One region of the Paenibacillus sp. cl141a genome, then DNA from elsewhere that is predicted to be linked to it. Evidence: riboswitches for the same ligand, from Rfam matches in the RefSeq annotation. Region 1 holds a riboswitch; the other holds the start of a gene.

Region 1 (5,023 bases):
ATAAGCGGGGCCGCATCCTTATCCTCACGGCCAAGCCAGTTCAAGAACGGGAATCGCCCCATCTCCAGCACTTCCCGGACGGTAAAATCGGTAGGGTCGAGTCCCTCCTGCTGCAGCACCGCCACGATTCGGGCCAGTGCCTTCCGGTTATAGCGTCCAAGCTCCTTGCCCAGAAGCGTCACGCTTCCTTCCGTAGGACTCTCCACGCCGGATAACAGCTGCATGAGGGTGGACTTGCCGCTGCCGTTCGGTCCGATGATCCCCCACCATTCCCCTTCGGCAATGTGAAGGTCCACCCCGGATAGAATCGACGCCTTGCCATAGGCTTTGCCAAGCCCTTGGGCCGTAATCATGATAACCCCTCCCTGCGCCGTTTTTTGTTCCGGTACAGCAGATAAGCAAAGAACGGGGCGCCTATGAATGCCGTGACCACCCCGAGCGGGATTTCCGTCGGCGCCAAGACGGAGCGGGCTGCCGTATCGCACCAAACCATGAAAATCGCGCCGCCCAGCGCCGACAGGGGAACAATCACGCGGTAATCGGAGCCGGTGATCAGCCGAATCATATGCGGCACTACAAGCCCGACGAACCCGATCACGCCGGAAACCGATACGGCTGCGGCGGCAAGCAGGGTAGCAACGATCAGCACGCTGGTCTTCAGCCGATCGACATTCAATCCCATATGAGCGGCCTGCCGTTCCCCGAGCGACAAAATGTTAAGCGCCCGAGACCTGCTCCATAGATATACGAAACCCGCTGCAAAATACGGGAAAAGGATGGCCGTATACGACCATCCGCGCATGCTCAGGCTTCCCATCGTCCAGTACAGGATTTGGTTCACCGTATCTTTGGACATCACCGTCAGAAACGAAACGACGGCGCCCAGAAAGGACTGCATCACCACCCCGGACAGGATGAGCCCATGGATCGGCAGTTTTCCTTGATCCCTTGCCAGCAGCAAAACGGCCCATAGGGTGCCCGCTCCGGTCAGAAACGCTACAATCGGCAGCGTGTAACCTCCGGCAAAGGAATATTCCATTCCGAAAAAAATCAGGGATGCCGCGCCAAGCGCAGCACCCGAGGACACACCGAGCGTAAACGGATCCGCCAGCGGATTGCGAAGCACGCCTTGAAAGGCGGCTCCGGCCACCGCCAGGGAGGCTCCAACAAGCATCCCGAGCAGGATCCGCGGCAATCTCACCTTCATCAGGATTTGCTCGGAGGAAGCTTCCCAGCCTGGAACGATGGAATCGCCGATTCCCGGCAGCCGGTGCAGGAGCATCGCTCCAATCTCTCTCACAGGCAGGTGAACGGAGCCGATTCCGAGACTGACAACCAAGGTTAGCAGTAATAGGATCAGGCCGGCCGCACCGAATCCTGCAAGTTTTTTACTCATGGATTCATCAATTCCGGATAAACGGCCTTCGCCACTTCAATCAGTCCTTGCGTCACGCGCGGGCCCGGACGGCTGAGCAGATTGGCATCCACGGAAATGACCTGATCGTTCTTGATCGCTTCGATCTGATCCCAGCCGCCCCGCTCCTTGATCAGCTGGTCCAATGTTTTCTTGGTGGCTTCGTCCACCACATCGTCTGTGTACAGAATAACGTCCGGGTTCGCGGCGATGATGTTCTCCTCGCTGATTTCGAACCAGCCTTCCGCATCGCCGGCTGCATTGACGCCGCCAGCTGCGGTAATGATCTCATCCATGAACTCGCCTTTGCCGACGGTCCATCCCGGAGAGAACTCCACGTACACTTTCTTCTTGTCTTCATCCTTCACGGATTTCACGGCTTCCGTAACGGTAGCCAATTCCTGCTTCATCTGATCGACGACCGCTTTCGCCTCGGCTTGACGGTCCGTAATTTGACCGATCAGCTCGATGTTCTCCATCACCGCATCGATGGTTTTCGGATCGTTGACGAACAGGGTAACGCCAAGCTCGCGCAATTTCTCGGCATTCTGGGCATTCATCGAAGCCGCGAATACCACATCGGCGTCGGCTGCGATAATAGCCTCTTCGTTCACCTGGAACCCGCCCAGTTTAGGCTTAGATTTGGCCGCTTCGGGGTAATCGTCGTTATCGGATACGCCAACGATCTCCTCATCCAGTCCCAATGCAAACAGTTTTTCCGTCTCGGACGGAGTCAGGGACGCAATCTTGGTCGGCGCTTTCTCAAACGTCATTTCCACGCCCGTAGAATCCTTGACGGTCAGCGGATACGTGGTCTTAAGCTCTTCCGCCGAATCCGCCGGCGCTTCGTTATTCTGCTCTTGCTGCTGTGCCGGCGGCGTCGCATCCTTCGGTGCTGCTTCTTCGCCGCCGCAGCCGATCAAGGCCAGGGCCATCAGTATGGCTACCAGAAGTACGGACCATGTTTTGTTTAATGCTTTCATCTCTTGGAATCCCCCTAAACATAATTGAGAACCTGGCGCAGGCGTGTCTAAATTCCTTCGACCGATCCTTAACTGGTAAGAAACGTTCAATCTTCATACCCTAAGAAGCAAAAATCCCCGACTCCTCGATGACAAGGACTCAGGGATTACGTTTGTATCATAAGGACGCCGGGATAACCGTTCAACGATGGCGCCTTAAACTTCCGTCCGCATGGCTCCATGCGTCCGGTAAACGTAATCCTCTCCTCGAAGGACCGTCTTTCATTCGCTGAGGGCAGGTCTCCTGACTTGCAGGTTGTAACGACTTCTCCGCCTTCCCAAGCGCTAAAGGCTCAGTGGCATATGGAAAAGTCCCTGCTTCACAGTGGCGGGACCGTGCCGGACTTGCACCGGCTTCCCTATTAACCCGGCAGATAACAATAACGCCCTCTGTCCGGGACCCTCGCAAATCATATGAATTTATGGATGATAGGCCAAGCATGGTTTCTCTGCACAAGATTATAGGCGATAAACCATCCCCTTACAACTGAAAGTTTCGGGCGTTTCGATTGCGTCATGACACCGATTTAGCCCGTTATCGCCTATTCCGACCGAAATCATACGTTTTCGTTTTATTCGCTTAACCGTACGCCCCGCCACCGTGCTCCGTCCCATGTCAGCTGCAGCTTGAGCACCTCGCCCGGCAAAACCGACGTCGCCCAGAATTCCGTATCCGGCACGGTAGCCGCGGCCATCTCGCGAATAACGCCGCCGTGGGTGACCACAAGCACGTCAACTCCTTCAGCGAGCGTTCCACGGCCAACATCACCACGCCTGGCCTCTGCCTCTGCCTGTGCCTGTGCCTCTGCCTGTGCCTGTGCCTGTGCCTCTGCCTCTGCCTGTGCCTGTGCCTGTGCCTGTGCCTGTGCCTGTGCCTGTGCCTGTGCCTGTGCCTGTGCAAGGATATCCGGAGCTTCTTCCACATGCAACAATTCCTTCACATCCAAATGCAATCCCGACAAAAAGGCCTGGACGCGGGAACCGAAAGCTTCCCAGCTCTCCCCGCTGGGCGGCGTAACTTCCGCAGGGTTATCGATCCAGCGCCGGTAGAGGGAATCCGTCTTCAAATCCTCGTAGGTCTTTCCTTCCCAATCCCCGAAATCCAGTTCGCGCAGCCGCGGGTCATATCGTACGCCCGGTATAAACCGGCCCAATATGTCATCATCAGGAACAGCACCCCTTTTTGAATTCGATAAAATCACATTGAGCGTCTGCCGGCAGCGGAGGAGATCGCTGCAATAGATCCGGACAAAATGCCTGCAACGAAGTTCCTCCCGCAGCGGGAGGAGCCGTTCCCTTCCCTCAGCCAGGATTCCCTGATCCTCATGGCCGAGATAACGGCGCTCCTCGTTCCACAACGTGCGGCCGTGGCGGACCAGATGCAGGATGATCCTCATATCCATAGGCTTCCTCCTGCCGCGGCAGCAAGTCCGAGCACCGCGGTACCCAGCATCGTAAACAAAACCGATACGCCCACAAGCAGACGGTTTGTCACCCGGATATCCTCCGCTTCGAGCGGTCGGTCGGGGTCCCCCATGTAAGCCCGGAACGAGATCACGCCTTGGTACGAATTTTCGCCTCCCAGGCGAATCCCCAGGGCACCGGCAACGGCCGATTCCGGGAAGCCGCTGTTCGGACTGGGATGCTTACGCGCATCTCGTTTAACCATCTTGATCGCTTGTTTCCACTGCAGCGAGAACATCGCCGCCGCGATGGTCAACAGCCCGGCGGTCAGGCGTGCCGGTATCCAATTGGCGAGATCGTCCAGCCGGGCGGAGGCCCAGCCTACATGCAGGTACTTCTCGTTTTTATAACCGACCATGGAATCCAGCGTATTCACGGCGCGGTAGGCCATCGCAAGCGGCGCCCCACCGATCAGGGCAAAAAACAGCGGAGCGATGACCGCGTCCACGATATTTTCCGCAACCGTCTCCACCGTCCCCCGCACAATTTCCGGCTCATCCAGATGAGCGGTGTCCCTCCCGACCACCATGCTGAGCGCTTGCCTGGCCTCGGCGATATTCCCGGAACGAAGATGGCCGTAGACCTCCAAGCCTGCCTCGCGCAGCCCCTTGATCGCAATCGTAGTCGCAATGAGAACGATCTCCGTCCCCCAGGCAAGCCAAGGATGAATCGCCGCGCACAGCTCCAGCAGCAGCCATGACAGCACGAAGGAGCCGCCGGCCACGATCACCGGCAGCAATATCCCCGCCCGCTTCAGTCCCTGGGCGGAAGTCGTCCGCTGGCGAATCCAACCTTCGACCCTTCGGATCGCCTTCCCCATGCCGATGACGGGATGCGGCAGCCATCTCGGATCTCCGATCAGCAGGTCCAGCGCAACCGCCGCCCATATGACCCATACGACGGTCATATCCGATCCTCTCTTTCGGCGGCGATGCTCTCCGTGACGCTGTCGTAGACAAGACGTCCGATCATGCCGCCCAGATCGGTCGCGGTTCCGGCATAATGATGGTTCACGCCATAGGCTGTATTGCCGCTGACCGCAAGGACCATCGCATCCGTCGTCGTCCCCGTGGCGGCGGCTCCGGTTTCATGATCCTTCACCCCCAGGTCATGCAGCGCCGCG
Region 2 (5,023 bases), on a different contig from region 1:
ATGACCAGTATTACACGGATTTTGAATTGGCAGCTTCAACCGGCATGAGACAAAGTGAGATCTTGGTATAAGCAGAGTAGATGTTGATCTTATGAGGAGAATGGCTTCAGTCCGCCAATCTTACACTCTTGCAGAGAAAGGACACGACTTTGACGATACCAAAAATGATAGTAGCATTCGATCAATCGCTCTATTTGCTAACACTGTACAAATTCTCCGAGTGTCTAGGCCATTCTTCTATTAATGTAACCTTAGATACCTATTCCCACGTACTACCCAACTTGCAAAAAGCTGTTCTAAATACAATTGGTGACTCGATCTTAGGGAACCAAATCGAGGACGAAAAACCCACTTTACTCGACTAAAGGTTAGAAAAATGTTAGAAGCGTAGGTTATTAAACAAAAACGGCGCGATTCCGAAAACTCGGAAAACCGCGCCGTTATTGACTTTATGAAGATGCTGGTGAAGGGAATTGAACCCCCGACCTACGCATTACGAGTGCGTTGCTCTACCCCTGAGCTACACCAGCACATGTGGTTTGATGATCCTTCCTCACGAAACAACAAAAATTATTATAATACTTCGACAGCAAAATGCAAGTCCTAATCTAACGGGAATATCCACCGGATTTGGCGGCATTACCCGCCTAACTTCTCCTGCACGGATTGGATCTTCTGTTTGCTCGAGGAGACCTGGTCCCTGCGGTCGTCAATTTTAACGGAAGTCGATACGCGCTTGGCCCCGGACAGAAAAGGCGCTTCATGCAAAGCCTCAATCGCCCGCCAGATCATGTTTAGCTCTCCCTCGATGATCGTGCTCATCGAAGTCAGCTCATAGGAAATCCCGTCCTGCTGTTTCAATATTCGCTGCATCTCGGCGACATAAGCGCTTAAACTCGTGGTTGCGGTTCCGATCGGAATCACCGTTACTTCTGCTATTGCCATCTGAACAACCTCCCTCGTCATATCTCAATCATGCGATACTCTTCCATTTTCCAATTCCAATTCCGGATATGGATATCATACCAATTTCGGTCCGCCATATCAAAGCCCTTCAATTTTAGCCTCACACAAGATATAGTGTATCCTGCCCGCCTCATCCATACGGTAATATCCTATTTTGTCAAAACGAGAATATACGCGGTATCTGTGCAGAAAAGGTCGCATTTGGTCACAATCCAGGAAATCTTATCGCCTTTTGACAGTTTCTTAACTGGCACAATGACCGCTCGTTTGCTATAATTCTTTTTGCGTTCAATTTTAAGAATATGGTTTACAAACACAATATATTGGGTTAAATTAGATTAACAACAACCAAATATAGTGTATATAGGTGCCGGATCAACCCATAAGGCAGTCCGGCTTAATAGGGAAGCATGGTGTAAATCCATCACGGTCCCGCCACTGTAAGGGCTCTTAGGCTGTTCATCATTTTTTCAGCCCTTCCTCTTACGGCATAGCCACCGAAGAATCGGATCAAGGTTTTCGGGAGGCACCGCCGGGAGGCAGATGCCCGAGTCAGAGACCTGCCTATATGCAGCAGACACCAACCTACGGGGCTTTAGGTAAGTGTTCGTTAAACTTGCGTCTGTACATAACATCATGCCCGTTCAAGGGCTTATGTCAAACGTCATTTCCGATCACAGCGCACGGACATTTTCAAGCCTGCCCGCGGGTTTTAGAAAATGTTTTTTTGATGTCCTTTTTCATATTTCCCCCGAAGAAAGCGAGGAATTTATTCATGCCCCAGCTCGTAGTTAAACCGAACAACCGTCAGCTCGCCTTTGATGAAATTCGCCTCTCCGTCTATGCCGACCGGACTCTGAAAGGATTGGACATGCTCGATAAGGAGCGTCTGCTTCGCGGCGTCAATGCCAAATTGCGCGGTGAGCAAGTTACCGGCGAAGAAATCAGCAGCGCCTTCACGATGTCCGCCCTTGAGCTTGTAACCAAAGAGGAGCCGAATTGGAAGTTTGCAGCTGCGCGTTCGTTTCTGACCTCTTTATATAAAAAAGCGGCCACCAACCGCCGATACAAAGCATATCCGGAAGAGCCGTACGGTGCCTTCTACCCGCTCATTACGGAGCTTGTACAGAAAGGCATCTATCGCGAGGATCTTCTGACCAGCTACACGAAGGAGCAAATCGAAGAGCTCGGCGAATGCATCGATCCAAGCCGCGATCTGCTGTTTGACTACATCGGTCTGTTGACGCTCGCTGAGCGTTACCTGGCAACCGATTTTGACGGTCGCGTCATGGAGCTGCCGCAGGAGCGCTACATGGTGATTGCCATGTTCCTCATGCACAACGAGCCTGCCGACAAGCGTCTGGACCTTGTCAAAGAAGCCTACTGGGCCATGAGTAATCTGTACATGACCGCCGCTACGCCGACGATGTCGAATGCAGGCAAAAAAGTAGCCGGCCAGCTGTCCAGCTGCTTCATCGATACCGTGGACGACTCCCTGGAAGGAATCTTCGATTCCAATACGGACATTGCCCGTCTCAGCAAAATGGGCGGAGGCATCGGGGTGTACCTCGGCAAAGTCCGTGCACGCGGCTCCGATATCCGCGGACACAAGAACACCAGTTCCGGCGTTATCCCTTGGATTCGCCAGCTGAACAACACCGCTGTTAGCGTGGACCAATTGGGAACCCGTAAAGGCGCCATCGCGGTGTACCTGGACGTGTTCCATAAAGACATTCTGTCCTTCCTGGATCTGAAGCTGAACAACGGAGACGAGCGCATGAGAGCGCATGACGTGTTCCACGGCGTATGCCTGCCCGACCTCTTCATGGAGGCCGTCGAAGCGCGTGAAGAGTGGAGCCTGTTCTGTCCGCATGAAGTGAAGAAAATCATGGGCTGGAAAGACGAGAACGGCCGTCCGCTAGGCCTGGAGGACTTCTATGACCATACTCAAGGCGAAGGCGAATTCCGCCAAAAATACGCGGAAGCCGTAGCGAACCCGCTGCTGCCGCGCATTACCGTACAAGCCATCGACATTATGAAGCGCATCATGAAGTCCCAGCTTGAAACGGGTACGCCGTACATGTTCTACCGCGACACGGTCAACCGTGCGAACCCGAACTCGGCTCATGGCATGATCTACTCTTCCAACCTGTGCACGGAGATCATGCAGAACCAATCTCCGACGGTCGTTGAGCAAGAGGAGCTGGTTACGAAAGACGGCCAAACCCGGATCGTGATTTCCAAGATCCCTGGCGATTTCGTTGTCTGCAACCTGAACTCCATCCACTTGGCTCGTGCCGTACCGGCCGGTGTGCTGGAGCGTCTCGTTCCGATCCAGGTTCGCATGCTGGATAACGTCATCGACATTAACAATATTGAAGTTCTGCAAGCTCAATACACCAACAGCCAATATCGCGCGGTCGGTCTCGGCACCTTCGGTTTGCACCACTTGCTGGCGCTGGAAGGCATCCGCTGGGAATCCGACGAAGCCGTTGCCTATAATGACAATCTGTACGAACACATCAACTACCTGCTCGTCAAATCCAGCATGGAGCTGGCCAAGGAAAAAGGCCACTATCCGAAATTCAAAGGCTCCGATTGGGAGAGCGGCGAATACTTCACGTTCCGCGGTTACACCGACGGCGAGCATGAAGGCAAGTTCGTGACCACCGAGCAATGGCGTGAATTGCAGCAGGAAGTGCAAGCGAACGGCGTTCGTAACGCATGGCTGTTTGCCATCGCGCCGAACGGCTCCACTTCGATTATCGCGGGTTCCACGGCGAGCATCGATCCATTGTACGAACTTCTGTCTTATGAAGAAAAAACCACGTATAAAGTGGCGAACCCTGCTCCGGATCTGTCCGAGAAAACGATCTGGTACTATAAAACGGCTTTCTTGATCGACCAGCATTGGTCCATCAAAATGGCTGCCGCCCGTCAGCGTCACGTTGACCAAGCGCAAAGCTTTAACCTGTATGTCCGCCCTGATATCCGGGCTTCGGAATTCCTGGAGCTGCATCTGCATGCCTGGAAAGCCGGCATCAAATCCACGTACTATGTACGCAGCCGCGCGCTGACGATTGAAGAGTGTGAGTCGTGCGCAAGCTAAGAGTTTAGATTAACCTTTTTCGAACCCACCCAAACCCTCCCTTCCAAGGGAGGGCCCCAAGGGCTCTGCCCTCTGGACACCCGCAAGGTGGGTAGGGTGTGAATGAGGCGCTTCTTAAGTTGCTTTAGTGGCTAGGAGCGCTTTCTCCCTGCGGGAACGCTGGAATGCGGCGCGGAGACGAATGCGCTGCTTCGCGCGATTTGTTGAGCTACTGCCTGCTGGGATCGTCTCCCCTCGGGAATCGCTTCTCATACGGTGCGGGGACCATTGAGTTACTTCGCGCGATTTGTTGAGTTGCTGTCTGCTGGGATCGCTCTCCCCTTGGGAATCGCTTCTCATACGGGTGCGGGGACCATTGAGTTACTTCGCGCGATTTGTTGAGTTGCTGTCTGCTGGGATCGCTCTCCCCTTGGGAATCGCTTCTCATACGGGTGCGGGGACCATTGAGTTACTTCGCGCGATTTGTTGAGTTACTGTCTGCTGGGATCGCTCTCCCCTTGGGAATCGCTTCTCATACGGTGCGGGGACCATTGAGTTACTTCGCGCGATTGTTGAGTTACATCCCCCTCGGAGCGCTTTCCCTTCGGGAATCGCTGCATGTTTGGCTCATATCGAACGGCTGTAAGCAATGTTGAATATGCTTTCTAATAAAAGACTACAAGGGTAAGGGTATCCAATCGGAAGAGTTTACGTCCGCCTTTGGGAGCCCTTTGCAACCTTTAAAATACATTCAGGCAAAGGGCGGACAACAGCGGCTGGAGATGGATACCCGTCCCATGAATCCGCTAGTTTCCCTTCAACACTTCTGCCCTATTATGAAATACAAGGAGAGAAAATCGGCATGCAAATGCAAAAGATATTTAACACCGAGGCACCCAACCGCTCCACTCGCGTCATTGAAGGTGAATGCTCCGGGATCCTGAACTGGAACGATATTCGGATGCCGCA

What was found. A riboswitch is a leader RNA that binds a small molecule or an ion and turns the genes downstream of it on or off. The one in region 1 is predicted to bind cobalamin.
Region 2: another riboswitch for cobalamin. It lies ahead of BMX45_RS12910 (ribonucleoside-diphosphate reductase subunit alpha); the one in region 1 lies ahead of BMX45_RS06650 (ABC transporter substrate-binding protein).

What each region holds. Positions count from the first base shown of each region.
Region 1 covers NZ_FNZO01000002.1:321,826-326,848, reverse strand. The annotation lists gene BMX45_RS06660 (ABC transporter ATP-binding protein) at 1-353, opposite strand, end outside; gene BMX45_RS06655 (FecCD family ABC transporter permease) at 350-1,396, opposite strand; gene BMX45_RS06650 (ABC transporter substrate-binding protein) at 1,393-2,397, opposite strand; cobalamin riboswitch at 2,653-2,856, opposite strand; gene BMX45_RS06645 (histidine phosphatase family protein) at 3,009-3,839, opposite strand; gene cbiB (adenosylcobinamide-phosphate synthase CbiB) at 3,830-4,807, opposite strand; gene BMX45_RS06635 (adenosylcobinamide amidohydrolase) at 4,804-5,023, opposite strand, start outside.
Region 2 covers NZ_FNZO01000004.1:29,102-34,124, forward strand. The annotation lists tRNA gene BMX45_RS12900 (tRNA-Thr) at 459-530, opposite strand; gene BMX45_RS12905 (MTH1187 family thiamine-binding protein) at 640-945, opposite strand; cobalamin riboswitch at 1,315-1,549, shown strand; gene BMX45_RS12910 (ribonucleoside-diphosphate reductase subunit alpha) at 1,742-4,075, shown strand; gene BMX45_RS12915 (ribonucleotide-diphosphate reductase subunit beta) at 4,917-5,023, shown strand, end outside.